One region of the Streptomyces sp. NBC_01241 genome, then DNA from elsewhere that is predicted to be linked to it. Evidence: predicted binding sites of a transcription regulator. Region 1 holds the regulator's gene; each other region holds the start of a gene.
What was found. Region 1 encodes HrcA, which represses chaperone genes, less so after heat shock. Its sites were predicted from a motif close to TTNGCACTCNGNNNNNCNGAGTGCNAA; they were not measured.
Positions count from the first base shown of each region.

Region 1 (7,631 bases):
CCCGCGCGTACACCCGGCAGGCCACCATCAGCCGCATCCTGCAACGCGCACTGCTGCCCGGCAAGGTCGCCGACATACCCGGCGTCACCAGCTCACTGGTGTACGAACCCAGTGACGACGGGGTCGTCGGCGGAGACTTCTACGACATCTTCCCGTGCCCCGGCGACCGCTGGTGCTTCGTTCTCGGCGACGTCCAGGGCAGCGGCCCCGAAGCCGCCGTCGTCACCGGTCTGGCCCGGCCCTGGCTGCGGCTGCTGGCCCGTGAGGGTTTCGGCGTCGGCGAGGTGCTGGACCGGCTCAACCGGCTGCTCCTGGACGATGCGATGGAGGCCGCCGAGGCGGCCGCGCTCATGGTGGCGGCGGCGGGCGGCCAGCAGACGGCGGACACCGGGCAGTCCCGCTTCCTCTCCCTGCTGTATGGGGAACTGGTGCCGCTGCCCGACGGCGGCGTGTGCTGCACCGTGGCCAGCGCCGGCCACCCGCTGCCCCTGCATCTGCGGCCCGACGGCTCGGTGCGCCCGGCCGCCGAGCCGCAGATGCTGCTCGGGATCTTCGACGACGTCGCGTACGAGAGCCAGAGCTTCGACCTGGCACCGGGCGACAGTCTGCTGTGCGTCACGGACGGCGTGACGGAGCGGCGCTCCGGGGCGCTGATGTTCGATGACGGGGACGGTCTGGCCCGTGCGCTGGCCGACTGCGCCGGGCTGTCGGCGGACGGGATCGCGGACCGCATCAAGCGGGCTGTGCACGAATTCGCCGAGCGGCCGCCCGACGACGATCTGGCGCTGCTGGTGCTGCAGGCGGGGTGAGGCCAGGAGGCCGGGGACGGGCGCCCGGCCTCACCCGGCCCGCGTCCGACGACGGACGGGCGGCCTTCGTGATCATGGACGTGTCCCGGGGTTCCCCGGCGGCGAGCGACAATGGGCGGTATGCCTTCCGTACTGCCCGATGGTGAACCCGTACCCGACGACGGGGCGCTGCCCCGCCATGCCCTGGAAGGCGCCGCCGACCGGCCGCTCGGCTTCTACCTGCATGTGCCCTACTGCGCGACCCGCTGCGGCTACTGCGACTTCAACACCTACACCGCCACCGAGCTGCGCGGCTCCGGCGGTGCGCTGGCCTCCCGGGACAACTACGCCGCCCATCTGATCGGCGAGGTCCGCCAGGCCCGCAAGATCCTCGGCGACGATCCGCGTCCGGTCCGTACGGTCTTCGTCGGCGGCGGCACGCCGACGCTGCTGGCCGCCGGGGACCTGGTACGGATGCTGGGCGCGATCCGTGCGGAGTTCGGGCTCGCGGACGATGCCGAGATCACCACCGAGGCCAACCCGGAATCCGTCGATCCGGCGTATCTGGCCGAGCTGCGCGAGGGCGGCTTCAACCGGGTCTCGTTCGGGATGCAGAGCGCGCGGCAGCACGTGCTGAAGATCCTGGACCGCACGCACACGCCGGGCCGGCCCGAGGCATGTGTCGCCGAGGCGCGGGAGGCGGGCTTCGAGCACGTCAACCTCGATCTGATCTACGGAACGCCCGGGGAGTCCGACGACGACTGGCGGGCCTCGCTGGACGCGGCGATCGGGGCGGGGCCGGACCACGTGTCGGCGTACGCGCTGATCGTCGAGGAGGGCACGCAGCTGGCCCGGCGGATCCGGCGCGGCGAGATCCCGATGACCGATGACGACGCCCACGCGGACCGGTACCTGATCGCGGACGAGGCGATGGCCGCGGCGGGCTTCTCCTGGTACGAGGTGTCGAACTGGTCCCGCACGCCCGAGGGACGGTGCCTGCACAACGAGCTGTACTGGCGGGGCGCCGACTGGTGGGGTGCCGGTCCCGGGGCGCACAGCCATGTCGGCGGGGTGCGCTGGTGGAACGTGAAGCATCCGGGGGCGTACGCGCAGGCGCTGGCCGAGGGGCGGTCGCCGGGGGCCGGGCGCGAGATCCTCTCCGCGGAGGACCGGCGGGTCGAGCGGATCCTGCTGGAGCTGCGGCTCGTGGACGGATGCCCGTTGTCGCTGCTGGCACCGGCGGGGCTGGCCGCGGCGGGCCGGGCGGTGGCGGACGGGCTGCTGGAGCCGGCGCCGTACGGGGAGGGGCGGGCGGTACTCACGTTGCGGGGACGGCTGTTGGCGGACGCGGTGGTGCGGGACCTGGTCGACTGAGGGGGCGGGCAGGCGGGGGCGCGGGTGCCCCCGCGCCCCCGCTCCTCAAACGCCGGAGGGGCTTGTGTCCGGCGCCGTCACGAAGTCGATCAGGTGTTCCACGGAGCCCAGCAGGGCCGGCTCCAGATCCCGGTACGAGCGCACCGTGGACAGGATCCGCTGCCAGGCCGCGCCCGTGTTCTCCTCCCAGCCCAGCGCGCGGCACACGCCCGTCTTCCAGTCCTGGCCGCGCGGGATCACCGGCCAGGCGTCGATCCCCACGGACGACGGCTTCACCGCCTCCCATACGTCGATGTAGGGATGGCCGACCACCAGCACGTTCGCGTCCGAGATCTGGTCCGCGATCCGGGACTCCTTGGAGCCGGGAACCAGGTGGTCGACCAGGACGCCCAGCCTGGCGTCCGGGCCGGGGGAGAATTCGCGCACGACAGCCGGGAGGTCGTCGATGCCCTCCAGGTATTCGACGACCACGCCCTCGACCCGCAGATCGTCGCCCCAGACCCGCTCGACCAGCTCCGCGTCGTGGCGGCCCTCCACATAGATCCGGCCCGCCCGCGCGACCCGGGCGCGCGCCCCGGGGACCGCGACCGAGCCCGAGGCCGTGCGCGCCGGGCGCACGGGCGCGGTGGCCGACGGCCGTACGAGCGTGACCACCCGGCCCTCCAGCAGGAAGCCGCGCGGTTCCATTGGGAACACCCGGTGCTTGCCGAAACGGTCCTCCAGGGTCACCGTCGGACCCTGGGCCGTCTTCTCGCAGCGGATCACCGCACCGCAGAATCCGGTGGAGACCTCCTCCACGACCAGATCGGGCTCGGCGGGGACCTCGGGAACGGGGGCGGACCTCTTCCACGGCGGGGTCAGGTCCGGCTGGTAACTGCGCATCGGAAGACGATAGGACGGGAACCGGTCACGACACGCCGAAGAGGGCGGCCAGCCGGTCCCGCTGCCCCCTGACGAACGCCGCGTCCACCACCGCCCCGTGCCCCGGCACGTACACCGCGTCCTCGCCCCCGAGTTCCAGCAGCCGGTCCAGCGCGGCCGGCCAGCGCGACGGGACCGCGTCCCGGCCCGCCTGCGGTTCGCCGGACTCCTCGACCAGGTCCCCGCAGAGCACCACCGTGGGGGAGCCGGGCACGAGCACGGCCAGGTCGTGGCCGCTGTGGGCGGGGCCCACGTTCGCCAGCAGCACCTGGCGGCCGCCCCCCAGATCGAGCGTCCACTCACCGCACACCTCGTGGTGCGGCGCCACCACGACACCGGTGGCCTCCGCCGCGTCGTGCTCGGACACCCCGTGGCGTACCGCGGAGGCGTACAGGGCGTCCGCCCCGGACGTCAGCAGGCCCGCCATGCCGACCGCCCCGTACACCTGGGCGCCGGAGAACGCCGCGGTGCCCAGCACATGGTCGAAATGAGGGTGGCTGAGTGCGATATGCGTCACCTTGCGGCCGAGCAGGGCCTGTGCCTGAGCCCGTACTTCGGCGCCTTCGCGGAGTGTCGATCCGGTGTCGTAGAGCAGCACTCCCTCCTCTCCGGCCACCAGTGCGACGGTCGCATCCCATCCGGGAAGGCGCCGACGGCCCATTCCGTGACCGAGTCGCTCCCAGCCGAACTCTTCCCAAGAGACATACATACAGCGACGCTATCGGCAACGACCTGCGCGGTCTCTCGGGGTAGCGTGCCGGTCGCCCTTGCTAGGCCCCCACTCGGCCGCCGTACACTGGCCGGGGGGTCGCTGGCACTCGCGACGACAGAGTGCCAGGCGGATTCCTGGGAATGAACCAGGAACGGCCCGAGAACCACGAGGAACACAGCTGGAGGTGTGCGCGATGCTCAGCGAACGCAGACTCGAAGTGCTGCGCGCCATCGTCCAGGACTATGTCGGCACCGAGGAGCCCGTGGGTTCCAAGGCGCTCACCGAGCGGCACAAGCTGGGGGTCTCCCCGGCCACCGTCCGCAACGACATGGCGGTGCTGGAGGACGAGGGCTTCATCGCCCAGCCCCACACCAGTGCGGGACGCATCCCGACGGACAAGGGCTACCGGCTCTTCGTCGACAAGCTCGCGGGCGTCAAGCCCCTCTCGTCGCCGGAACGCCGTGCCATTCACAACTTCCTCGACGGCGCGGTCGACCTCGACGACGTCGTGGGCCGTACCGTACGGCTGCTCGCGCAGCTGACCCGGCAGGTCGCCATCGTGCAGTACCCCTCGCTGACCCGGTCCACGGTGCGGCATGTGGAGCTGCTGTCGCTGGCGTCCGCCCGGCTGATGCTCGTGCTGATCACGGACACCGGCCGGGTCGAACAGCGCATGATCGACTGTCCCGCCCCGTTCGGTGAGACGTCGCTCGCCGATCTGCGGGCCCGGCTCAACAGCCGGGTCGTCGGGCGCCGCTTCGCGGATGTCCCGCAACTGGTGCAGGATCTGCCGGACTCATTCGAGAGCGAGGACCGGGGAACGGTCTCCACCGTGCTCTCCACCCTGCTCGAAACCCTCGTCGAGGAGACGGAGGAGCGGCTGATGATCGGCGGCACCTCCAACCTCACCCGCTTCGGGCACGACTTCCCTGTGATGATCCGGCCGGTGCTGGAGGCACTGGAGGAGCAGGTCGTGCTGCTGAAGCTGCTCGGCGAGGCCAAGGACTCGGGCATGACCGTACGAATCGGGCACGAGAACGCCCACGAGGGGCTCAACTCCACGTCCGTCGTCGCGGTCGGCTACGGTTCGGGCGACGAAGCAGTCGCCAAACTCGGCGTGGTCGGACCGACCCGCATGGACTACCCCGGAACGATGGGAGCGGTACGCGCAGTGGCACGTTACGTCGGACAGATCCTGGCGGAGTCGTAAGTGGCCACGGACTACTACGCCGTACTCGGCGTGCGCCGCGACGCATCTCAGGACGAGATCAAGAAGGCATTCCGGCGGCTCGCTCGCGAGCTGCATCCGGATGTGAACCCCGATCCGAAGACCCAGGAGCGGTTCAAGGAGATCAACGCCGCCTACGAGGTGTTGTCGGACGCGCAGAAGAAGCAGGTCTACGACCTCGGCGGCGACCCGCTGTCCGCCTCCGGCGGCGGTGGCGCCGGTGGATTCGGACAGGGTGGCTTCGGCAACTTCTCCGACATCATGGACGCGTTCTTCGGTACGTCGTCGCAGCGCGGGCCCCGTTCGCGCACCCGGCGCGGCCAGGACGCGATGATCCGGCTGGAGATCGATCTCGCCGAGGCCGCGTTCGGCACCACGAAGGACATCCAGGTCGACACGGCGGTTGTCTGTGCGACCTGCAACGGCGAGGGCGCCGCTCCCGGCACCTCCGCCCAGACCTGTGACATGTGCCGCGGCCGCGGTGAGGTCTCCCAGGTCACCCGGTCCTTCCTCGGCCAGGTCATGACCTCGCGGCCCTGCCCGCAGTGTCAGGGCTTCGGTACGGTCGTGCCGACGCCGTGCCCGGAGTGCGCCGGCGACGGCCGCATCCGGTCCAGGCGCACGCTCACCGTGAAGATCCCCGCCGGTGTCGACAACGGCACCCGCATCCAACTCGCGGGCGAGGGCGAGGTCGGCCCCGGCGGCGGCCCGGCCGGCGACCTGTACGTGGAGATCCACGAGCTGCCGCACTCGGTGTTCCAGCGCCGCGGCGACGATCTGCACTGCACGGTCACCATCCCGATGACGGCGGGCGCGCTCGGCACCAAGGTGCCGCTGGAGACGCTCGACGGCCTGGAGGAGGTCGACATCCGGCCCGGCACGCAGTCGGGCCAGTCGGTCCCGCTGCACGGCCGCGGCATCACGCATCTGCGGGGCGGCGGGCGCGGCGATCTCATCGTGCACGTCGAGGTCATGACCCCGACGAAGCTGGACCCGGAGCAGGAGCGACTGCTGCGGGACTTCGCGAAGCTGCGCGGCGAGGAGCGGCCCACCGGCCAGTTCCAGCCCGGGCAGCAGGGGCTGTTCTCCCGCCTGAAGGACGCCTTCAACGGCCGCTGACGGTCCCTGGGGATCGCCCGCGCGCCCGTCCTGCGTACGGTCCCTGAACGCCGTCCCTGAACGCCGGACGGGCTCGCTTGCCGAGCCGTCCGGCGTTCGAGGATAGATTTAAGGACAAAGAGGACCCGGGGCTGGGCACGCCGAGGTGAGCGGGACGTGACACGATGCGGTCATGTCATCCGTGTTGACCGATCTCTGCCGGTATCCGATCGTGCAGGCCCCGATGGCAGGGGGTGTCTCCTGTCCGGAGCTCGTCGCGGCCGTCGCCGAAGCGGGCGGTCTTGGTTTCCTCGCCGCCGGGTACAAGACGGCGGACGGCATGTACCACGAGATCAAGCAGCTGCGCGGGCTGACCGGTCAGCCCTTCGGCGTCAATCTCTTCATGCCGCAGCCCGCACTCGCCGATCCGAGCGCCGTCGAGGTGTACCGGCACCAACTCGCCGGTGAGGCCACCTGGTACGAGACGCCGCTCGGCGATCCGGACTCCGGCGGCGACGACAACTACGACGCCAAACTCGCGATCCTCCTGGAGGACCCGGTCCCGGCCGTCTCGTTCACCTTCGGCTGCCCGACCCGGGACACCCTCGACGCGTTCGCCGGGGTCGGCACGTACACCGTCGTGACGGTCACCACGCCCGAGGAGGCCCAGGCCGCCCAGTGGGCGGGCGCCGACGCGGTCTGCGTGCAGGGCATAGAGGCGGGCGGCCACCAGTCCACCCATCGCGACGACCCGCAGACCGACGGCACCGGGATCGGGGTCCTCTCCCTGGTGGCCCAGGTCCGCGAGACCGTACAGGTGCCGATCATCGCCGCCGGCGGGCTGATGCGCGGCTCCCAGATCACGGCGGTGCTCGCCGCGGGCGCGGCGGCGGCGCAGCTCGGCACGGCATTCCTCGTCTGCCCCGAGTCCGGGGCGAATCCGCTGCACAAACAGGCGCTGACCAACCCGCTGTTCGTACGGACCGCCCTGACCCGGGCCTTCTCCGGCCGCCCGGCCCGCGGCCTGGTCAACCGCTTCATGCGCGAGCACGGCCCGTACGCCCCCGCCGCCTACCCGCAGGTCCACTACCTGACCGCCGGTCTGCGCAAGGCGGCGGCCAAGGCCGGCGACGCCCAGGGCATGGCGCTGTGGGCGGGCCAGGGGCACCGGCTGGCCCGCGAGCTGCCCGCCGGCCGGCTGATCGAACTGCTCGTCGAGGAACTGGACGCCGCACGGACGGCCGTGAACACAGGGAGTACGCAGTGACCGCACCGGTCTTCGTCGTCGAACAGGTCCCGGGCGGGCCCGAGTTCGTCCTGGAAGGATCCGAGGGGCGGCACGCCGTATCGGTCAAGCGGCTGCGCGCCGGCGAGGACGTCGTACTGACGGATGGCCACGGCCGGTGGACGCAAGGGGTCGTCAGGGCCGCCGAGGGCAAGGACCGGCTCGTGGTCATGGACCTGGTGGAGGTCCGCGAGGAGCCGCGGCCCACGCCCCGTATCACCGTCG
Region 1 covers NZ_CP108494.1:2,676,130-2,683,760, reverse strand. Annotated here, with positions in the region: gene OG306_RS11730 (ATP-binding SpoIIE family protein phosphatase) at 1-809, shown strand, start outside; gene hemW (radical SAM family heme chaperone HemW) at 921-2,162, shown strand; gene OG306_RS11720 (DUF3097 domain-containing protein) at 2,208-3,044, opposite strand; gene OG306_RS11715 (MBL fold metallo-hydrolase) at 3,070-3,792, opposite strand; gene hrcA (heat-inducible transcriptional repressor HrcA) at 3,989-5,005, shown strand; gene dnaJ (molecular chaperone DnaJ) at 5,006-6,142, shown strand; gene OG306_RS11700 (nitronate monooxygenase) at 6,315-7,388, shown strand; gene OG306_RS11695 (16S rRNA (uracil(1498)-N(3))-methyltransferase) at 7,385-7,631, shown strand, end outside.

Region 2 (7,631 bases), 2.1 Mb from region 1:
TTCGGGCCGCTCGAAGTGGCGTACGACCTGCCGAGCGGCTCCCCCGACGAGCTGAAGAAGCGCATCGAGGCCGGACCCGACAACATCTGGCGTTACGCGCCGCTGCTGCCGGTCCCCGCGAATGTCGCGGACAAGCCCAACATCAACCCCGGCTTCACCAAGCTGGTCAAGGCCGACAACCTCGCCCGTGAACTGGGCGTGACCGGCGGTCTGTACGTCAAGGACGACTCCGGCAACCCGACGCACTCCTTCAAGGACCGTGTCGTCGCCATCGCCGTCGAGGCCGCCCGCGCCTTCGGTTTCACCACCCTGTCCTGCTCCTCCACCGGCAACCTCGCCGGTGCGGTGGGCGCCGCCGCCGCCCGCGCCGGCTTCCGCTCCTGCGTGTTCATCCCGCACGACCTGGAGCAGGGCAAGGTCGTCATGGCCGCGGTGTACGGCGGTGAGCTGGTCGGCATCGAGGGCAACTACGACGACGTCAACCGCTTCTGCTCGGAGCTCATCGGCGACCCGCTCGGCGAGGGCTGGGGCTTCGTCAACGTCAACCTGCGCCCCTACTACGGCGAGGGCTCCAAGACCCTGGCGTACGAGATCTGCGAGCAGCTCGGCTGGCAGCTGCCCGACCAGATCGTCATCCCGGTCGCGTCCGGCTCGCAGCTCACGAAGATCGACAAGGGTCTCCAGGAGCTGATCAAGCTGGGCCTGGTCGAGGACAAGCCGTACAAGATCTTCGGCGCCCAGGCCGAGGGCTGCTCCCCGGTCTCCACCGCCTTCAAGGCCGGTCACGACGTCGTACGGCCCCAGAAGCCGAACACCATCGCCAAGTCCCTGGCGATCGGCAACCCGGCCGACGGCCCGTACGTCCTGGACATCGCCCGCCGCACCGGCGGCGCGGTCGAGGACGTCAACGACGAGCAGGTCGTCGACGCGATCAAGCTCCTCGCCCGCACCGAGGGCATCTTCGCGGAGACGGCGGGCGGTGTGACGGTCGGCGTCACGAAGAAGCTGATCGAGGCCGGTCTGATCGACCCGGCGCTGACCACCGTCGTCCTCAACACGGGTGACGGCCTCAAGACCCTGGACGCGGTGGCCGCCACCTCGCAGGCGACCGCCACGATCCGCCCGAGCCTGGACGCGTTCCGCGCCGCCGGACTCGCCACCAGCTGACCACCCGAGACTCCAGGAAGGGCACCCACCATGAGCGTCAAGGTCCGCATCCCCACCATCCTCCGCACCTACACGGGCGGCCAGGCCGAGGTCCCGGCCGAGGGCTCGACCCTCTCCCAGGTCATCCAGTCCCTGGAGCAGAACCACCCGGGCATCGCCGCCCGCGTCCTGGACGACCAGGGCAAGCTGCGCCGCTTCGTGAACGTGTACGTCAACGACGACGACGTGCGCTTCGAGGGCGGCCTGGAGACGGCCACGCCGGACGGCGCCGGAATCTCGATCATCCCGGCGGTCGCGGGCGGCTGCTGACCCCCCGTCCGGCTCCCGGGCCGGCTTTCACCGTGTCACCGGAATTGCCCCCTCTGCGAGAGAAGCGGAGGGGGCAATTCTGCATGGTTGAGCGCGGTACAGTGTGGGAAGCCCCCCCAGTTGCCCGTGCCGCCCGCATATGAGAATGCGCCGGGTCGCGACAAGAAGTAGCCAAAGTGCTCGATCTCCTTGCGCCATAAATCACCTTTGCCCGGCCCGACTTGCCCTGGAATCTCATGAATTCCTCATATTCGGGCGTTCGGTGCTGCCCAGATTTCTCGTCCGATTGACCTGTTGCAGAGGGCAGTTGGGCAGATACATTCGGCCGCGGTCGACGCGTTCCGGCGCACGCACCCTCTCCTGTCGGAGGGTGAGTTCTGACCCGGGTCCGCGAAGTGCGGTCCTGTGCAAGGGCCAGTAATAGGGGAGTTAGGCATGGCTCAGGGCACCGTCAAGTGGTTCAACGCGGAGAAGGGGTACGGCTTCATCGCGGTCGACGGTGGTGCGGATGTTTTCGTCCACTACAGCGCGATCCAGATGGACGGGTACCGCACCCTCGAAGAGGGTCAGCGAGTTGAATTCGAGATCTCGCAGGGCCAGAAGGGGCCGCAGGCGGACATGGTCAAGCTCGCCGTCGGCTGAGCTCGGACGCGGTCGGCCAACGACACTACTCACGCACGGAGGGCCCGTACCCCTGGGGTACGGGCCCTCCGTGCGTTCGCGTGTCCGTGCGCCGCGCATCTGTGTGTCCGTGCGTACGGGGCTGTCCGAGCGCGGTCGTCGTTGTCCACATCCCGAGGCGGACGCTTGCACTCTCCGGGGTCGAGTGCTAATCATTGGCGTTAGCACTCTCCAGGTGAGAGTGACAGAACTTGGACCGGGCCGGTGAGGCCCGCAGGTCCGGTGGGGCAAGGAACCACCGGTCAGGCAGGCCGTCCGTCGCGGGCGCCACTCGGTCCGGAGCAATCCACCCCTGTCCGGGAGGACCACTTCACATGGCCAAGATCATCGCGTTCGACGAGGAGGCCCGGCGCGGTCTCGAGCGCGGCATGAACCAGCTCGCCGACGCCGTCAAGGTCACCCTTGGCCCCAAGGGTCGCAACGTCGTCCTTGAGAAGAAGTGGGGCGCCCCCACGATCACCAACGATGGTGTGTCCATCGCCAAGGAGATCGAGCTGGAGGACCCGTACGAGAAGATCGGTGCGGAGCTGGTCAAGGAGGTCGCCAAGAAGACGGACGACGTCGCCGGCGACGGTACGACCACCGCCACCGTTCTCGCCCAGGCTCTCGTCCGCGAGGGCCTGCGCAACGTCGCCGCGGGTGCCAACCCGATGGCCCTCAAGCGGGGCATCGAGAAGGCCGTCGAGGCCGTCTCCGCCGCCCTCCTGGAGCAGGCCAAGGACGTGGAGACCAAGGAGCAGATCGCTTCGACCGCCTCCATCTCCGCCGCCGACACCCAGATCGGCGAGCTCATCGCCGAGGCCATGGACAAGGTCGGCAAGGAAGGCGTCATCACCGTCGAGGAGTCCCAGACCTTCGGTCTGGAGCTGGAACTCACCGAGGGCATGCGCTTCGACAAGGGCTACATCTCGGCGTACTTCGCCACGGACATGGAGCGCATGGAGTCGTCGCTCGACGACCCGTACATCCTGATCGTGAACTCCAAGGTCAGCAACGTGAAGGACCTCCTTCCGCTGCTGGAGAAGGTCATGCAGTCCGGCAAGCCGCTGCTGATCATCGCCGAGGACGTCGAGGGCGAGGCCCTGTCGACCCTGGTCGTCAACAAGATCCGTGGCACCTTCAAGTCCGTCGCCGTCAAGGCCCCGGGCTTCGGTGACCGCCGCAAGGCCATGCTCGGCGACATCGCCATCCTCACCGGTGGCACCGTCATCTCCGAGGAGGTCGGCCTCAAGCTGGAGAACGCCGGTCTCGACCTGCTCGGCCGCGCCCGCAAGGTCGTCATCACCAAGGACGAGACGACGATCGTCGACGGCTCCGGTGACACCGACCAGGTCCAGGGTCGCGTCAACCAGATCCGTGCCGAGATCGAGAACTCCGACTCGGACTACGACCGCGAGAAGCTCCAGGAGCGCCTCGCGAAGCTGGCCGGCGGCGTGGCCGTCATCAAGGCCGGTGCCGCGACCGAGGTCGAGCTCAAGGAGCGCAAGCACCGCATCGAGGACGCGGTGCGCAACGCCAAGGCCGCTGTCGAGGAGGGCATCGTCGCCGGTGGTGGCGTGGCTCTGCTCCAGGCCTCGGCCGTCTTCGAGAAGCTGGAGCTCTCGGGTGACGAGGCGACCGGCGCCAACGCCGTCAAGCTGGCGCTGGAGGCCCCGCTCAAGCAGATCGCCGTCAACGGTGGTCTTGAGGGCGGCGTCGTCGTCGAGAAGGTGCGCAACCTGCCGATCGGCCACGGTCTGAACGCCGCGACCGGCGAGTACGTCGACATGATCGCCGAGGGCATTCTCGACCCGGCGAAGGTCACGCGCTCCGCCCTGCAGAACGCCGCGTCCATCGCCGCGCTGTTCCTCACCACCGAGGCCGTCATCGCCGACAAGCCGGAGAAGGCCTCCGCGGCCGCTCCGGGCGGCATGCCGGGCGGTGACATGGACTTCTGATCCTGACGGATCGGTAGTTCCTGTACAGCTGTTCCCCATCGACCCCCGGGACCGACAGGTCCCGGGGGTCGATGTCGTTCCGCCGGCGTCCGGCGCAGTCCGCCCCGGTCCGTTGCGGTCCGTTGTGGTTGGTCGTTACGGCAGCCGGTCGAGGAGCCAGGTGCTGAGTTCCTCCGTCACGAGGGTGTGTCCCTCGTTGCGGGACGCGAGCTTGAACTCGTCCAGCCCGCTCTCCTCCTCCGGGAGCGAGGAGATGTCCGCGTACAGCTCCTCGTCCGTGTCCAGACCGCGGATGTCGACCGCGCTGACGGCCGGCACGAAGCAGTGCGAGCGGATACGGACGTCGGTCTTGAAGCCGAGGATGGGGTTGAGGGCGTTGAAGACGTCGGCGAGGATGCCGAAGCCTTCCAGCGAGCCGCCGGGTGCGCCGTCGATCGACGGGAGTCCGGACGTATGCACCTCGTTGGTCTTGAGCGTCACCACCCGCAACTTCGCGATGAGTTCGTCGTCGCCGGGGGGCTGGGTGTAGATCTTTGTGCCGACGACCGACAGGCCCTTGCCCTCCAGGGCCAGTTCGCCCGCCCGCACGTCGGTGCCGGTGCCGTCGGCCACGCCGTTGGCGACGCCGATCAGCCGCGGCCGCCGCGGCCATTCGCCGAGGGCCGCCATCTCCGCGAGGAACGCGGCGCGCTCGTCGCTCCGGTCCGGCGTCCCGTCCCACTTCGCGATGTGCCGCCACAGCAGCTGACGCGCGGCCGGGCTGTTGATCTGGTCGGAGAACCGGCTGTCGAGATCGCGGATGTAGTGCCCGAACGCCTGGAGTGCGATCGGGATCCAGGCGCCGCGGTGTGGGCTGTCGTACGAGAAGTACAGCGCGGTCTGGTGGTCGATGCTCTGGCTCTCCATCTTGGCCAGCGCGTGCCGGGTGACGAGCCCGCCCATGCTGAACCCGCCGACGGCCAGGGGTGGGTCGCCCTGCCGCTCCATGATGGCCTGCGTGATCGCCGCCTGCGCGGTGACGGAATTGTCCAGAATCGATGCACTGCGTTCGTGGAAGCCGAGCAGGATGACGTCGTGTCCGCGGCGGCGCAGCTCGCTGATGAGCGCGTAGTCGCCGAACTCCATGATTTCCCAGGAGAAGTCCAGGCTGCTCGGCCCGGTGTTGAATCCGTCGGCGAAGATCACGGGCCGTACGAGGCCCTTGTTCCCCTCGCCGTAGTAGACCCATGCGGTGCCGCCCGGCAGGTCCCACACGGTGCTCGGCGGCAACGGGAGCGCGCCGTGCGGCTCGGCTTCCAGGCGGGGGCCGGGGGCCAGGGTGATGGCGGACGCGCTGTGAAGCGCCGCGACGATTTGCTCGTGGGTCGGTTCGGACATGGTGCGTTCCCCTTCGGGTCGACCGATTACGTTCCGTGTCAAGAGAAACGCGGAACGTAGCGACCGAATGGGGAAAGTGGATCAAACCACTCCCAGGTGGGGGCCGGTTTCGGACACCCGGTGAGCTTGGGGGACCTCCGCCCTGTCTCCTTGCGGAGCGCGGGGTCATCGCGGCCCGGACCTCGCTCATGCGGCTGCGTACGCCCGTGGACGGGACGGCTCCGGCCGGGCCGGTGGGGGTGTCGACGGGGTTGCCCCGGCACGGTCCGCAGCGACCGCCGATCAGGGCCTCCGCGTGGCCGGGGGCGCGGCACTCGCTGAGGGGGGTGGGAAGTGGCCCACCTCCCATTCCTCGGAAAGAGCGCTCGGACTTCGCGGCTTGAGCTCCGGAGGAATTCGCCTGGTCGTCAGGGGCGCGCGTGCGTGGTGCATGTGCGCCGTGCGTGATGCCGTGCGCCCGCCCCCGGTGGAGTGGAAAACCGCGCCGCAGGCCTTCGAGGCGTGCGAACTTCCGCGCGTCTTTGTGATCTTGGAGGCTCCGGGCCGCCGCCGACGGGGCCCGTCCTCCATGTTTCTCTCCCGTACGAGGAGTCCCGTGCGTATTCGTTCGATCCTGTCCCTCGCCGCATCCGCCGTCGCGGTGGCGGCGCTGGCGACCCCCGCCCAGGCCGCGGACGCCGCCGACGGCGCGTACTTGATCCGTGACCTGCGCTCCGGCCAGTGTCTGGCCGGTGGCGAAGGCCCGCTCGGCGGTCACGTCGAGCCCTGCAGCCCCCGTACCGTGTGGGAGATCCGCAACCAGGGCGACGGCCTGGCCCAGATCGTCGAGGTGAACCGGGAGAACCGCTGCCTGGCGCTCTCACCGATCCGGATCTTCCCGCCGGCCGTGTGGGTGGACCAGTGCGGCAAGCAGCCCGACCAGTGGTCGATCCAGGGCGCGGCCGATGAAGAGCCGGTCAACATCGCCCTCGGCCGGGGGGAGCTCGGCTCCCTGACGCCGGAGGGCCGGCGCGTCGTCCTTCTCCCCAACGGTGGGCCCCAGTGGGTCCTGGAGCGGCTCGGCTAGGACCGACCTGTTCGGCCGCGCAGCCAGCCGCCCCGTGCCGGGATCGTTCTTCCCGGCACGGGGCGGCTGTGTGGGGGGCTCAGTCGTGGCGGGGGCCGATGACCGACTTTCCGTCGTGCACGGTGATCGCCTGGGCCGGGCAGATGTCGGCGGCGTCCAGGACCCGCTCGTCGGGCTCGGTCCCGTCCGCCCGTACCCGGGCGTGCTCGCCGTCCAGCGCGAACACTTCGGGGACGCTCCCGGCGCACATGCCCGACGCCTGGCAGAGCTGCGGATCGACGCGTACGTTCCAGGTCATGGCGGTCACCACCCGACCGGCATGACGCGCGGGCCGCGCACCAGCATCTCGGACTTCCACGTCACATCGCCGGCCAGCTTCAGCCCCGGGAAGCGGGTGATGAGCGCGATCAGTGCCTCCTGGAGTTCCAGCCGGGCCAGCGGGGCGCCCAGGCAGTGGTGGACTCCGTGGCCGAAGCCGAGGTGCTGGTTGCCCTCGCGGGTGATGTCGAGCACGCCGGGGGCGGTGAACCGGAGCGCGTCGCGGTTGGCGGCGCCGGTGGCGATCAGGACCGGGCTGCCCGCCCGGACGAGGGTGCCGCCGACCTCGATGTCCTCGGTGGCGTAACGGGGCTGCCCGGCACCGCTGCCGAGCGGCACGAAGCGCAACAGCTCCTCCACCGCGTTCGCGATGAGGTCGGGCTCGGCCCTGAGCCTGGCCAACTGGTCCGGGTGGTCCAGCAGGGTGAGGACGAAGTTGGGGATCTGGGACGCGGTGGTCTCGTGTCCGGCCACCAGGATGCCCACGCACAGATCGACGAGTTCGCGTTCGGAGAGCCGGTCGCCGCCGTCGCGGGCCTCGATGAGTGCCGTCATCAGGTCGTCCTGCGGGGCCCGGCGGTGCTGATCGATCAACACGGCCATATAGGCGCGCAGTTCCTCGCGGCTGGCATCGAACTGCGCTGCGGTGAGCGAGGTGGTCGACAGCGCGTCGTCGCTCCAGACGCGAAAGCGCGGACGGTCCTCGGCGGGCACGCCCAGCATCCGGCAGATCACCGCGACCGGCAGCGGCAGCGCGTAGAGGTCGACCAGGTCCG
Region 2 covers NZ_CP108494.1:4,775,425-4,783,055, forward strand. Annotated here, with positions in the region: gene thrC (threonine synthase) at 1-1,167, shown strand, start outside; gene OG306_RS21305 (MoaD/ThiS family protein) at 1,198-1,476, shown strand; gene OG306_RS21310 (cold-shock protein) at 1,912-2,118, shown strand; gene groL (chaperonin GroEL) at 2,472-4,094, shown strand; gene OG306_RS21320 (esterase/lipase family protein) at 4,230-5,471, opposite strand; gene OG306_RS21325 (hypothetical protein) at 6,067-6,537, shown strand; gene OG306_RS21330 (ferredoxin) at 6,617-6,835, opposite strand; gene OG306_RS21335 (cytochrome P450) at 6,841-7,631, opposite strand, start outside.
Region 2: groL (chaperonin GroEL) is a predicted target of HrcA. The motif match lies at 2,283-2,309, and genes of this name have one in related genera.

Region 3 (7,631 bases), 810 kb from region 1:
CCTCTGCACCCGAACCATGCCCGGAATCGCCGCCCCCGCCGCTCCCGCCCAGCCCCGTCGCGGCCAGCGCCGCAGCAGTCAGGGCCAGTCCGGCGGCCATGGTGTGGCGTTGCCGCCACAGTGCCCGCCGCAATCGGTGCCCACCGCCTCCGCGCACCCGCAACGGTTCGAACGCGGGCACGCCACACGGCGGGGGAGCAGATGCCGGAGGCCCTGGAGCCATCGTCGGAGCGGACCGCCCGGAGCGTGACGGGAACGGCGGGAACGGCGGGGACGGCGGGGACTGCCGGAACGGCGGGGAGGAGTGGGGTGTCTGTGACGACGGGAACATGGTCAGCACCACCTGGCGTGAGGAGTTTCGGACGAACAGCCCTCACGATCCACCGTCCGCGAGTTTCCCGCCGAAGCCTGTGGACAGCCCCGGTGTTGTGGATAACTCCGTCACCCGGCCACCTCCTGGTCGCCCCCGGCCCCCGGCCCCTGGCCGTCCCGACCGCCCTGGCCGCCCCGACTGTCCCGGCTGCCCCGGCTAAGGAAGCTCGATCCCCGTCTCCAGCCCGTCCAGCGCACGCGAGCACGGGCAGTCGCGGTCCGCCTCGGCGGGCAGCGCGGCCACCACGCCGAAGAGCACGGCGCGCAGCCGGTCCACATTGGCCGCGAACACCTTCAGTACATCGCCGTGCGAGACGCCCTCCCCGGCCTCCGCCCCGGCGTCCAGGTCCGTCACCAGCGTCATCGTCGTGTAGCAGAGGCCCAGTTCACGGGCGAGGATTGCCTCCGGGTGCCCCGTCATCCCGACCACCGACCAGCCCATCGCCGCATGCCAGCGCGACTCCGCCCGGGTCGAGAAGCGCGGCCCCTCGACGACCACCAGCGTCCCGCCGTCCACCGGCTCCCAGCGCTTCGCGCGAGCCGCCGTCAGCGCCGCCCTGCGTCCCTCGGGGCAGTACGGGTCGGCGAAGCCCAGATGCAGGACATTCGGCTCCGCGCCATCGGCCCGGATCTCTCCGTCGTAGAACGTCTGCGTACGAGCCTTGGTGCGGTCCACCATCTGGTCGGGTACGAGCAGCGTGCCCGGTCCGTACTCCGGACGCAGTCCGCCCACCGCGCACGGGCCGAGTACCTGTCGTACGCCGACGGAACGCAGCGCCCACATGTTGGCCCGGTAGTTGATGCGGTGCGGCGGCAGATGGTGCCCGCGTCCGTGGCGGGGAAGGAAGGCGACCCGGCGGCCGCCGACCTCGCCCAGGAAGAGGGAGTCGCTCGGCTGTCCGTACGGGGTGTCCACACGCAGCTCCGTGACGTCCTCCAGGAAGGAGTACAGGCCCGAGCCGCCGATGACACCGATCTCTGCATTCGCCATGCGATCACAGTAGCGGCGCGGAAATACGCCGGGGACCCCGCCGAACGGATCGGCGGGGTCCCCGGGGAAGCGCGGTGCGGGTCAGGCGGCCGACGTACCACTCGTCGAGGACGAAGAGGACGAAGAGGATGAAGAAGAAGACGTCGAAGTCGAAGAAGAGGACGACGACGAAGACGCGGCAGCCGAGGAGGAGGCGGACGACTTCGCGTCCGACCCCGTCGACGACGAATCGGAACCGGTCGCCTTCGCCGAGGACGACGCCGGCGCGCTGCTCGACGAGGAGCCACGGCTGTCGTTCCGGTAGAAACCGGAACCCTTGAAGACAATGCCGACCGCCGAGAACACCTTCTTCAGGCGTCCTTCGCAACTCGGGCACACGGTCAGGGCATCATCGGTGAACTTCTGCACCGCCTCGAGGCCCTCGCCGCATTCGGTGCACTGGTACTGATAGGTCGGCACTTGTCTTCCTCCTGGCACTCTCACTCGATGAGTGCTAACAGTCGTCCATGGTAACTGCTGCGGGCCGCTGTTTGCAGTAACGTCTGTCACCTGCCCGGTGGGCAGCGGTCAGGGTTCGGCCGTCGTGAGGGCCGTCGGCCCGGGTGAGAAGGCTGCCACATCATGCGGCGCCCGAGCCCGCAGGAGTCCGCATGAGTCACACCGGCGCATTGCGCCGACTCCGCGGTTCCAGTCGTTCCAGCGGCTACCGCGGGTCCCATGGGATTCGAGTGATTCGAGCACAGGAATCGTCATTCTCCGGCCGTGACAGCATCGCGGCGAACCGCACCTCGCGCGGCCGTGACGGTCGCGCGGGCCGGTGCCAGCCTTGAACGCAGCGCGACGAGTACGACCAGTGCGAGTACGGTCCCGACCAGTGGCACGACGAAACCGGTGCTCGCGCCGTGGGCGTCCGCGAGCCGTCCGGCGACCGTCACCGCGGCCGCCTGGCCGAGAGCGATCGAGCCCGTCAGCCAGGTGAACGCCTCGGTCCGGGCGGAGTCCGGAACCAGCGCCTCCACCAGCGTGTAGCCGCTGATCAGGGCCGGGGCGATGGACAGCCCGACCAGCAGTCCGAGCCCGGCCAGCAGCGGCACGGAGTGCACCGCCCACAGTCCGGACGCGGTCAGGGTCAACGCCGCGTACCCGACGATCAGCCGCCGCCGCGGCCCGATCTTCCAGGCGATGGCACCACAGGCGATCCCGGCCAGCATGTTGCCGGCCGCGAAGACCCCGTACAGCAGGCCGTTCGCCCCCGGTCGGCCGATCTCCTCGGCGAAGGCGGTCAGCGAGACCTGCATGCCGCCGAAGACCGCGCCGATCCCCAGGAAGGCCACCGCGAGCACCCGGACACCCGGTACGGACAGTGCGGACGCGTGCCGCCGGGAGGTGCCGGGCGTGGTGTTGCGCACCGCGGGCTGGGTGCGGCGCTGCGCAGCGAAGAGCAGTCCGCCGACCAGGGTCAGCCCGGCCTCCGTGATCAGGCCTGCCGCCGGGTGCACCCCCGTGCACAGCGCGGTGGCGAGCACCGGGCCGATGACGAAGGTGAACTCGTCCGTCACCGATTCGAACGCGGCCGCGGTGGACAGCAACGGTGAAGCCTCGCGGCCCGGTGCCGCGCCCAGCAGGGCCGCCCAGCGGGCCCGGACCATCGGCCCGACCTGCGGAACCGACGCACCGGTCGGCACGGCAGCCGCGAACAGCGCCCACAGGGGCGCGTCCGCCAGCGCGAGCGCCGTCAGTGCCGACACGGACGCCGCGTGCACCAGGACACCGGGCAGCAGCACGGCGCGTTGGCCGAAACGGTCGGCGAGCTTACCGGTCTGCGGCGCGAACAGGGCCATGGAGACACCGGTCATGGCGGCGACGGAGCCCGCGCTGCCGTACGAGCCGGTGGTGTGCTGAACCAGGAGCACGATGCCGATCGTCAGCATCGCGAAGGGCTGCCGTGCGGCGAAGCCCGGAAGGAGAAACGTCCACGCACCGGGGGTGCGCAGCAACTGCCCGTAACCGGGGCGGTCGGAGACCGTGGATGCCACGGTCCATGCCTTTCTGCCGCCTGGTGGCAGAGCTCCCGGAGCCGGCCGGCACGGGTGGTGCGGGCACGTACGGGTGCTGCCGAGAGCTGTCCTCTTCGCGCGGAACTGCGGTAGATGCCGGGCGCTCAGCAGAGGCGGAGGACGCCACGACCGCCATACGGTCGCGCCAGCTCTGCATCAGGCAGAGTTGGTCGTTCGAGTTGGTCGTTCGAGTTGGTCGTTCGAGTGGGGTGTTTGTGTGGAGCGTTCGCGTGGGGGTGTTCGGGTTGGCCGTCGGGCCGACCGGCCCCGTCCGTAGTAAGGGCCGAACAGGCCTCCTTGATGATACAGGCGGACGCCCCCGCACACCTCTGATTGTGCAGTGGGCCTCCGCCCCCGCCTCGGATCGCCCCGCCTCGGATCGCCCCGCCTCGGATCGGCAGCACATGGGCCCTTGACCCGCGGCCACCTTCACCCCCGGTGACGTAGGAGCATCACAGGACGCAGGAGTCTCAGGTGACGCAGGAATCTCACCGGTGCGCTTTCGGTCCGTCGGTCTTCCCGCGCTTCGTCACGGTCTTCAGCGCGTGCGCCACATCCTGTGCCACATGATTTCCGGCGAGGCTTTCGCCGCCCGTGCCGGTCGTCCCCAGCCAGCCCGCGAGCTTGCCGCCCTCGCCGACCGCGCGCAGCCGCTCCTCCGCGGCGTCGCGCACCGGGTCGGTGGTGACCACCAGCAGTTCGTCGCCGTGCCGCAGTGCGGTCGACGGCGCCGGTACGAAGCTCTTCCCGTCCCGTACGACCAGCGTGACCGCGGCTCCGGCGGGCAACCGCAGCTCCCCGACCTCCACGCCGTGCATCTTTGACTTCCCGGGGATCGCCACCGACAGCAGATGGCCGCGCAACCGCTCCAGCGGCGCCGATTCGATGCCCAGGTCGGAGGCCTCGGCCGGATCCTCGGCGATCTTCAGGGCCTTCGCCAGCCAGGGCAGGGTCGGTCCCTGGATGACGGTGTAGACGACGACGAGCACGAAGACGATGTTGAAGACCCGGGTGGAGCCCTCGATCCCGGACACCATCGGAATGGTCGCCAGGATGATGGGTACGGCGCCGCGCAGCCCCGCCCAGGACATGAGCGCCTTCTCCTGCCACGGCAGCCGGAACGGCGCCAGCGAGATGAAGACCTCCAGCGGCCGTGCGACCACGGTCAGGACCAGTCCCACGATGACCGCGGGCCAGAAGTCGGCGTACAGATCGTGCGGCGTGACCAGAAGTCCGAGCAGCACGAACATGCCGATCTGGGCCAGCCAGCCGAGCCCGTCGGCGAATCCGCGGGTGGCGGGCCAGTGCGGCAGCTTGGCGTTGCCGAGGATCACCGCGGCCAGGTAGACGGCGAGGAAGCCACTGCCATGGGCCATGGCGCCCGCCGCGTACGCGGACACCGCGATCGCCATCACGGCGATCGGGTACAGGCCGGACGCGGGCAACGCGACATGGCGCAGTCCGAACGAGCCGAGCCAGCCGACGGCGAGACCGACGGCCGCGCCGATCGCGAGTTCCAGGGCTATCTCGCCGACCAGTACGTACCAGCTGTCCACCGATCCCTTGGCCGAGAAGGCCACCACCAGGATCACCACAGGGGCGTCGTTGAAGCCGGACTCGGCCTCCAGTACACCCGTGATGCGGGCGGGCAGCGGCACCTTGCGCAGGACGGAGAAGACCGCGGCGGCGTCCGTCGACGAGACGACCGCGCCGATGATCAGTGACTGCCGCCAGTCCAGGCCGACCAGGTAATGGGCTCCGGCCGCGGTGACGCCGACACTCACCGCGACGCCGACGATCGAGAGCATCGCCGCGGCCGGCAGCGCGGGCTTGATCTCTTTCCACTTCGTGCCCAGGCCGCCCTCGGCGAGGATCACGACCAGTGCGGCGTAGCCGATCACCTGGGTCAGTTCGGCGTTGTTGAACGTGACGTCGAAGATGCCGTCCTGCCCTATGGCGATCCCGATGCCCAGGTACAGGAGCAGGCTGGGGAGCCCGCTGCGGGACGAGATGCGGACCGCCGCCACCGCGACGAGCAGGACGAGTGAGCAGACGAGCAGGAGTTCGTTGAGCGCGTGGACAGTCAGTGGCCGTTCCTTCCCTGCGTACGCCTGCCGAATCGACCTTCGGCATCGGCTGTTCCCCGCCGACACTTCGTTACCTTACCTAATCTTTAACGCTTTCTTGACGCGTTCGAGCGTTCGTGCGAGCGCTATGGAATTCGAACCATTCCTATGCCGCGTCAGAGCCACCCCGGTGCTGCGCCTATGGTTGCTCCTGCACTCCCAGGACCACCTGCCCCTCGAAGGACAGCGATGCCCGCCAACACAACTGCCTCTTCCGGCACCACCGGTTCCGCCGGTGGGAAGACCGGCAGGAAGAAGGGGCGACGTGCCCGCCTGATCGTGATCGTTCTGGTGCTGGCGCTTGTCGCGGGTATCGGGTACGGCGCGTTCTGGTCCGTATCGACCGTGCGGGCCTCGTACCCGCAGACGACCGGGTCGCTGAAGCTCGACGGCCTCGACGGCAACGTCGACGTCAAGCGCGACTCCTACGGAATCCCGCAGGTGTACGCGGACTCCGACACCGATCTCTTCCGCGCCCAGGGCTTCGTGCAGGCGCAGGACCGCTTCTGGGAGATGGACGTCCGCCGCCACATGACGGCGGGCCGGCTCTCCGAGATGTTCGGTTCCGGCCAGGTCGAGACGGACTCCTTCCTGCGCACGCTCGGCTGGCACAAGGTCGCGCAGGAGGAGTACGACAAGGTCCTGTCCCCGGACACCAAGAAGAACCTCCAGGCGTACGCGGACGGCGTCAACGCCTACCTGAAGGGGCGCGACGGCAAGGACATCTCCGTCGAGTACGCCGCCCTCGGCTTCACCAACGACTACAAACCGGCCGAGTGGACCCCGGTCGACTCCGTCGCCTGGCTCAAGGCCATGGCCTGGGACCTGCGCGGCAACATGCAGGACGAGATCGACCGCTCGCTGATGACCAGCAGGCTCGACGCGAAGCAGATCGAGGACCTGTACCCGGCCTACCCGTACGACAAGCACAAGCCGATCGTCGACGGGGGCGCGATCTCCCCGGTCACCGGGAAGTTCGACCCGGACGCGACACCGTCGACGAGCCTCGGCTCGAACACCGCGGCGGGCGCCACCGAGGGCCTGAACACCCAGCTCTCCTCGCTCTCCGACACCCTCGACCAGATCCCGGCGCTCCTCGGCCCGAACGGGACCGGCATCGGGTCCAACTCCTGGGTGGTCTCCGGCAAGTACACGACGACCGGCAATCCGCTGCTCGCCAACGACCCGCACCTGGCGCCGCAGTTGCCCTCGCTCTGGTACCAGATGGGGCTGCACTGCCGCCAGATCTCGGCGAAGTGCCAGTACGACACCGCCGGCTACACCTTCTCCGGCATGCCGGGCGTGATAATCGGCCACAACCAGGACATCGCCTGGGGCTTCACCAACCTTGGCGCGGACGTCACCGACATCTTCCTGGAGAAGGTCTCCGGCGACGGCTACCTGTACGACGGCAAGGTCGAGCCCTTCACCGTCCGCGAGGAGACCATCAAGGTCGCGGGCGGCAAGAGCCGGCACATCACCGTCCGCGAGACCAACAACGGTCCGCTGGTCTCCGACCGCAGCAGCGAACTGGAGAAGGTCGGCCAGAAGGCCCCCGTAGCCAACGCGGCCCCCGACCGGGCCGAGGGTTACGCGGTCGCCCTGAAGTGGACGGCGCTGGACGCCGGCCACTCCATGGACGCCGTCTTCGAGCTCAACCGGGCCAAGGACTTCCCGTCCTTCCGCAAGGCGGCCGCGCACTTCGAGGTTCCCTCGCAGAACCTCATCTACGCCGACACCAAGGGCCACATCGGCTACCAGGCGCCCGGAAAGATCCCGGTCCGCCTCCAGGGCGACGGCACGATGCCCAGCCCCGGCTGGTCCTCGGAGTACGGCTGGAAGAAGGACCCGGTCCCGTTCGACGAGCTGCCCTACGAGTACGACCCGAAGCGCGGCTACATCGTCACCGCCAACCAGGCCGTCATCGACGAGACCACGTACGCCCCCATGCTCACCAAGGACTGGGGTTACGGCTCCCGCAGCCAGCGGATCAACGACCTCATCGAGTCGAAGATCAAGGGCGGCGGGAAGATCTCGACCGAAGACATGCAGAAGATGCAGATGGACAACACCAGCGAGATCGCC
Region 3 covers NZ_CP108494.1:3,486,390-3,494,020, reverse strand. Annotated here, with positions in the region: gene OG306_RS15325 (hypothetical protein) at 1-100, opposite strand, end outside; gene OG306_RS15320 (S-methyl-5'-thioadenosine phosphorylase) at 530-1,363, opposite strand; gene OG306_RS15315 (FmdB family zinc ribbon protein) at 1,445-1,822, opposite strand; gene OG306_RS15310 (MFS transporter) at 2,113-3,399, opposite strand; gene OG306_RS15305 (potassium/proton antiporter) at 3,909-5,447, opposite strand; gene OG306_RS15300 (penicillin acylase family protein) at 5,736-7,631, shown strand, end outside.
Region 3: OG306_RS15315 (FmdB family zinc ribbon protein) is a predicted target of HrcA. The motif match lies at 1,834-1,860, and genes of this name have one in related genera.

Region 4 (7,631 bases), 2.5 Mb from region 1:
GCGGCCCAGGACAGTTTCGCCCTCATCGTCCTGGTCACCGGACTCGGGATGACCGGCTGGCTCACCGGGCTGATCGGCATCATCAAGGCCTTCGCGCACCGCCGTTGGGCGCTGCGGATGCTGATCGGGGCGCCCCGTCCGGAGCCGCTGTTCTCCGCCGGGGGCGGCGCGCATCGCTGAGTCCGGACCTATCCTGACCGCTACATGAGTCGCACAGGGGGAGGCGTGTCACATGGAGTGGTACTGGTGGGTGCTCATCATCTTCTGGACCGGCGGATTCGGGTGGGCCGTCGACAACGTCCGTACCGCGCTGCGCAACCGGCACACCCGCAAGCTGGAGCTGCTGGAGGCGGCCAAGCAGGAACGGCTCGCCGTCGAAGCGGCCCACCGGCCGCCGGAGCCGGTCTGCGGCTGCACACACCATCTCGCCAAGCACGACAAGCGGGGCAAGTGCCATGAGCGGGTCGAGGTGCCGACGGCCTGGGACGAGTCGAAGAAGCCGGTCCGCTTCGAGTCGGGGCAGTGCAACTGCCAGCAGTACGTGGGTCCTCAGCCGCTCTCCCAGGTATACGCCGAGGACCTGACCGACCTGGCCTGAGACCGGCCGGCAATTGCCGGCCGGCCGGTCGGGCTAAGACGCCTCCGGCCGCACGGGGTGACCGATCAGCATCGTCGGGGCCCCGGCCACCCGGGTCAGGAAGACCGTCGCGGCGTTCGGCCCCTGGAGCTTCATCCTGCGGCGCAGCTCCTCCGGCTCGACGGCCGAGCCGCGCTTCTTCACCGTCAGGACGCCGACCTTCCGCTCCCGCAGCAGCGCCTTCAGCTTCTTCATGTTGAACGGCAGCCGGTCGGTGATCTCGTACCCGGTGGTGTAGGGGGAGTCGTACGGCTCGTCGCTCGTGACGTACGCGATGGTCTCGTCGATCAGCCGGCCGTCGCACCGCGCCACGATGTCGGCGACCAGGTGGGCGCGGATGACGGCCCCGTCCGGCTCGTACAGATATCGGCCGACCGGGCCGACGGGCGGGGCGGGCAGCGGGGCCGCGGACCAGAGGGTGGCGCGGGCCGGGAGCACGGTGGCGCGGTACGAACCGGGCGCGAAGCCCTCGCCGAACCAGAGCACGGCCTCCTTCACGTCGCCGCCGTCCGAGATCCACTCCGCCTCCGCCCGTGCCGGGATCGCCTCGTGCGGGATGCCGGGGGCGATCTTCAGCGCGGCGCGGGGGGCGTCGAGCGCGGCGCCGGTCGCCCAGGAGAGCGGCGGTGAGTACGCCTCGGGGTCGAAGATCCTGCCCCGGCCGCCGCGCCGGGCCGGGTCGACGAAGACCGCGTCGTACGGCGAGGTGTCGATCTCGGTGACATCGGCGCACCGCACCTCGATCAGACCGTCCAGGCCGAGCGCGACGGCGTTGGCGCGGGCCACCTCGGCGGTCAGCGGGTCGCGGTCCACGGCGAGGACGGAGATGCCCGCCCGCGCGAGCGCGATCGCGTCGCCGCCGATCCCGCAGCAGAGGTCGGCTACGCACCGCACCCCGCCCGCCGCCACGAACCGCCGCGCGCGATGGGTGGCCACCGATGTACGGGTCGCCTGCTCGACGCCGTTCGGTGTGAAGAACATCCGGTACGCGTCCTCGGCGCCGAACTTCGCCACCGCCCGCTGGCGCAGCCGGGCCTGCCCCAGCGCCGCCGAGACCAGGGGGGCCGGGTGGTCGCGGCGCAGCCGGGTGGCGGTGGCGAGCTCCTGGGCGGGGTCGTACGACCGCAACTCGTCCAGGAGCGCCGCGCCCTCGGGGGTGCGCAGGGCCATGAAGGAGGCGAGGGGGGAGTCGAGAGCGTTCACCCGCCCCATTGTGAGCCAGCCGGGTTGACCGGCGGACCCGGCGGCGGTGTCGGGCGGGGGCGCCCGTCCCCTGCTGGCAGGATGCGACGCCATGCGTCTTGTACGACAAAAGGTAAAACTAACAGCGAATCTGAGCGAAGCGGGTGCATGCGAATCCGGGCGCGGCCGGAGCCCCGGCGGGCATCGGCCCGCGTGTGCTGTCCTGGCCGCGCTCCTGATCGTCGCCGCCGGCTCCGGCTGCGCCTCCGAGGCCGACGGCCGGGCCGGCGCCGACGTCGAACACCGCGCCCGGCCCGCCGCCGGACTTCCGGGCGGTCCGGGATTTCCGGGCGGTCCCGGGCAGAAAGCGGGCCCCGAGCGGCCGGCCGGTCAGGGCCGCGCACCCGCCGGGCCCTATGAGAACGCGAAGTTCGGCCCGGCCGTACGGGCGGCCCTCGCCAAGAAATGGCGGCTGGACCGGCCACCCCTGATCGCACCCCCGCCGCCCGCCGTCAAACCGCACATCACCACCCGGGAGGGCTTCGAGGTGAAGGGCGGCGACGACTCGCTGCCGCCGGTCTTCACCACCGTCCCGACCAAGGACCGGGTCGTCTTCCTGACGATGGACGACGGGTCCGAGAAGGACCCCGAACTGCTCCAGATGATGGACGAACTGGACATCCCGTACAGCGCCTTCCTCACCGACGACGAGGTGCGTGACAACTACGGGTACTTCGGGGAGGCGCAGCGGCTGGGCGTCGGCCTCAACAACCACACGCTCAGCCACCCGTACCTTCCCGGGCTCTCGTACAGCGAGCAGAAGCGCGAGATCTGCGACCAGCAGGCCACCATCGAGAAGCAGTACGGGAAGCGGCCCGTCCTCTTCCGTCCGCCGTACGGCAACTACAACGGGGACACGCTCCGGATCGCCAAGTCCTGCGGCGTCAAGGCCGTGCCGCTCTGGAACGCGGAGGCGTTCCCGGACCACATGGAGTGGCGCGAGGGGGACCAGGACCTGCGTCCCGGCGACATCATCCTCACGCATTTCCGGGGCCGGGGGGCGTGGGGTGCCGATATGGCGGACCTGGTTCGCGCGGTCATGAAGACCATCACGGATCAGGGGTACGCCGTGGCCCGGCTGGAGGATTACGTATGAGAAGGGCGTACCGGCTGCTCGCCGGCCTGCTGGCAGCCGGTGCGCTCCTGACCACCACCGCCGGGTGCGCGCAGTCGGTCGCCCCGATCGAACGGCTGGGCCGCAAGGCCGCACAGAAGGTGACCCACCCGGGGCCGAGCCCCACAGCGGGCCCGCAGACGCATCCGCACGGCGACCGGGGTGATCGCAGCGGCCGCAGTGACCGCCGGGACCGTGGCGGTCATGGCGGTCACGGGGCGTCAGGGGCGCTGGTCGTCATCGCCTGCCCTCAGCCGCCGGAGTCCAGGCACGCGTGGTTGTCGCCGCCGCTGAGGCACTGGTGGCCGGACCGGCCGGGATCGTCCGAAGGCGTGGAGGCCGGCGCCGGGTGCGAGCGGCGGTAGTCCTCGTGCCCGACCTGCACCGCCGCCACGCACAGCAGGAGCACGACCGGGATCTGGAGCGCCCCCGCCCAGGGCCAGTTCTCGCGGATCAGCACCACGGCGATCAGCGCGACCGCCGCCGCGATCCCGCCGAAGACGAGGACGGGCGTCCAGTCCATCGGCGGCGGGTCCGTCGTCTCCGAAGCACCGGGGTCCCACCGGGACCGGGACAGGGTCAGGGAGTGGGCGGCGGCCGCGCAGATCAGCCCCTCCAGGAGCACCAGCAGCAGACCCAGCACCACATCGAGACAGCCGTTCACGGCGCGCGAGCCGCGCCGGGGCCGCGAGTCCCGTGAATCCGAATGCCGGTACGGAGATTCGGTCATGTTCACACAGTCGTACGGAACGCCGTGGTCCGTACGGCCGTTGTCCCAGTGTTGTCCGGACTGTTGTCCGGACGGTACCCCGGTCGCTGCCCCGGCCGGCGCGCGGTGCTGGGCCGGAGCAGGGCTCCGGTGGACGCCACGAGCGCGTGAATTGGCACTCCGCTTGACCGAGTGCTAATCGCGGTCATAGTCTCGGTGCTGGCACTCACCACTGGAGAGTGCCAGCAGTACTGTGCGACTGGCAGGTCCGGCACCCGCGACGACGGATCCACCTGGTCGCCACCCAAAGACTGTTACCCCGTGAGATCTCCGAAGGGGGAGACCGGATCGTGTCGACCGCCAGCACCAAGGTTGCGATCAAGCCGCTCGAGGACCGCATTGTGGTCCAGCCGCTCGACGCCGAGCAGACCACGGCCTCCGGCCTGGTCATTCCGGACACCGCCAAGGAGAAGCCCCAGGAGGGCGTCGTCCTGGCCGTGGGCCCGGGCCGCTTCGAGAACGGCGAGCGCCTTCCGCTCGACGTCAAGACCGGCGACGTCGTGCTCTACAGCAAGTACGGCGGCACCGAGGTGAAGTACAACGGCGAGGAGTACCTCGTCCTCTCGGCTCGTGACGTGCTCGCGATCATCGAGAAGTAATTCACCCACGTTTGCTTCTGTTCTGCGCCCCTGGCCCCCTGCGAACTAACCAGCCGGGTGGTCAGGGGCGCAGTTCGTTCGAGAGGAAAGCTCAGCTCCCATGGCGAAGATCCTGAAGTTCGACGAGGACGCCCGTCGCGCCCTTGAGCGCGGCGTCAACAAGCTTGCCGACACGGTCAAGGTGACGATCGGCCCCAAGGGCCGCAACGTCGTCATCGACAAGAAGTTCGGCGCACCCACCATCACCAACGACGGTGTCACCATCGCGCGCGAGGTCGAGCTCGACGACCCGTACGAGAACCTCGGTGCCCAGCTGGTGAAGGAGGTGGCGACCAAGACCAACGACGTCGCGGGTGACGGTACGACCACCGCCACCGTGCTGGCCCAGGCGCTCGTCCGCGAGGGTCTGCGCAACGTCGCCGCGGGTGCTTCCCCGGCCGCCCTGAAGAAGGGCATCGACGCCGCGGTCAAGGCCGTCTCCGACGAGCTCCTCGCGACCGCCCGTCCGATCGACGACAAGTCCGACATCGCCGCCGTGGCCGCGCTCTCCGCGCAGGACTCGCAGGTCGGCGAGCTCATCGCGGACGCGATGGACAAGGTCGGCAAGGACGGTGTCATCACCGTCGAGGAGTCCAACACCTTCGGTCTGGACCTCGAGTTCACCGAGGGCATGGCCTTCGACAAGGGTTACCTGTCCCCGTACATGGTGACCGACCAGGAGCGTATGGAGGCCGTCCTCGACGACCCGTACATCCTGATCCACCAGGGCAAGATCGGCGCGATCCAGGAGCTGCTCCCGCTGCTGGAGAAGGTCATCCAGGCCGGTGGCTCCAAGCCGCTGCTGATCATCGCCGAGGACGTCGAGGGCGAGGCGCTGTCGACCCTGGTCGTCAACAAGATCCGTGGCACCTTCAACGCCGTCGCGGTGAAGGCCCCGGGCTTCGGTGACCGCCGCAAGGCCATGCTCGGCGACATCGCCACCCTCACCGGTGCGACCGTCATCGCCGAGGAGGTCGGCCTCAAGCTCGACCAGGCCGGTCTGGACGTGCTGGGCACCGCCCGCCGCGTCACCGTCTCCAAGGACGACACGACGATCGTGGACGGCGGCGGCGAGCCCGGCGACGTCAAGGGCCGGGTCAACCAGATCAAGGCCGAGATCGAGGCCACGGACTCCGACTGGGACCGCGAGAAGCTCCAGGAGCGCCTCGCGAAGCTGGCCGGCGGCGTGTGCGTGATCCGTGTCGGTGCCGCCACCGAGGTGGAGCTCAAGGAGAAGAAGCACCGTCTGGAGGACGCCATCTCCGCGACCCGCGCCGCGGTCGAGGAGGGCATCGTCTCCGGTGGTGGCTCCGCTCTGGTTCACGCCGTCAAGGTCCTGGAGGGCAACCTCGACAAGACCGGCGACGAGGCCACGGGTGTCGCGGTCGTGCGCCGCGCCGCCGTCGAGCCGCTGCGCTGGATCGCCGAGAACGCCGGTCTTGAGGGCTACGTCATCACCTCGAAGGTCGCCGAGCTCGACAAGGGCCAGGGCTTCAACGCCGCGACCGGCGAGTACGGCGACCTGGTGAAGGCCGGCGTCATCGACCCGGTCAAGGTCACCCGCTCCGCGCTGGAGAACGCCGCGTCCATCGCGTCGCTGCTGCTCACGACCGAGACGCTCGTCGTCGAGAAGCCGGCCGAGGAAGAGGCCGAGGCCGGTCACGGCGGCCACGGCCACTCGCACTGACGCACAGCTTCACGCAGCCACTGAGGCCCGGTACCCCGTCGCGGGGTACCGGGCCTCCGGCGTGTGCTGCCGGGGCGGCGGAGCGCCTCGGCGTGTCGGCCGGGTCACGCCGAGCGCGGCAGCGCTCCCGCCAGCACCGGAGCCGCGAACGGCAGGCCGGCCGCGTACCGTTCCAGCTCGTCCAGCGCCTCGTCGGCCATCCGGTGCAGCTCATTGCCCAGCGAACCCGCCACATGCGGAGTGAGCAGCACGTTCGGCAGCTCGTACAACGGTGAGTGCGCGGGCGGAAGTTCGGGCTCCGTCACATCCAGCACCGCGTGCAGCCGCCCGCTCGTCAGCTCGGGCAGCAGCGCGCCCTCGTCGATGAGCGAACCCCGCGCCGTGTTGATCAGGGTCGTCCCGGTCGCCATGGCCGACAACTGCGCCGCGCCGATCAGATGGTGCGTCTCGGGGAGCTGCGGCGCGTGCACCGAGACGACCGAGCTGCTCGCGCACAGCTCGTCGAGCGAGGTGAGCCGGACGCCGAGCCGCGCCGCCTCGGTGACGTCCACGTACGGGTCGTACAGCAGGACGTCCAGATCGAAGGGGCGCAGCAGCTCGATCACCCGGCGGCCGATGCGCGAGGCGCCGATGATGCCGACCGTGCGGCGGTAGTTGCCGGTGCCGTCGAACTCCGCGAGCCAGTCGTGCTCGGTGCGCAGCGCGCGGTAGCGGTCGGCGGAGTGCAGGACGCGCTTGTTCGCGAACAGGATCGCGGCGAGCGTGAATTCGGCGACCGGCAGCGCGTTGGCCCCGGCCGCCGAGGTGACGGCGATCCCGCGCTCCCAGCAGGCGTCGGTGATGTGGTGCTTCACGGAACCGGCCGCGTGCACCACGGCCCGCAGCCGGGGAGCGGCCGTCAGTACTTCGGCGCTGAGCGGCGTCGCGCCCCAGCAGGTGAACAGCACCTCGGCATCGGCGAGCGCGGCGGCCACCTCGGGCGTCGGGTCGGCCAGGTCGTGGGCGACGAGGTGCGGGTCGGTGCGGGTGAGGGTGGCGAGGCGGGTGCGGTGGCGGTCGGTGAGGAGGCGGGCGGCGATGCCGGGGCCCATCGCGAGCAGGGCGGCCGGCCGGTTGTCAGTGGCGTGGGGCATGGTGGAACTCGTACTCCTCAGGGCTCGCGGTGAGGTCACTTGACGCTACCGGCGGTCAGTCCGGCCTTCCAGTGCCGCTGCAGCGAGACGAAGGCGACGATCAGGGGGATGACGGCGAGGAGGGACCCGGTGACGACGAGTGGATAGAAGCTCGGCTCGCCGTGCGTGTTGGTGTTCCAGGAGTACAGACCGAGGCTCAGCGGGAAGAGCTTGCGGTCCGAGAGCATCACGAGAGGGAGGAAGAAGTTGTTCCAGATCGCGGTGAACTGGAAGAGGAAGACGGTCACGAAGCCCGGCATGACCATGCGCAGTCCGATGGACCAGAAGACGCGCAGCTCGCCGGCCCCGTCGATACGGGCGGCCTCCAGGGCCTCGTTCGGTATGTAGCCGGTGCTGAACACCCGGGCGAGA
Region 4 covers NZ_CP108494.1:5,174,119-5,181,749, forward strand. Annotated here, with positions in the region: gene OG306_RS23265 (hypothetical protein) at 1-180, shown strand, start outside; gene OG306_RS23270 (hypothetical protein) at 233-598, shown strand; gene OG306_RS23275 (THUMP-like domain-containing protein) at 632-1,849, opposite strand; gene OG306_RS23280 (polysaccharide deacetylase family protein) at 1,932-2,975, shown strand; gene OG306_RS23285 (DUF6234 family protein) at 3,244-3,723, opposite strand; gene groES (co-chaperone GroES) at 4,053-4,361, shown strand; gene groL (chaperonin GroEL) at 4,462-6,087, shown strand; gene OG306_RS23300 (hydroxyacid dehydrogenase) at 6,192-7,220, opposite strand; gene OG306_RS23305 (carbohydrate ABC transporter permease) at 7,256-7,631, opposite strand, start outside.
Region 4: groES (co-chaperone GroES) is a predicted target of HrcA. The motif match lies at 3,875-3,901, and genes of this name have one in related genera.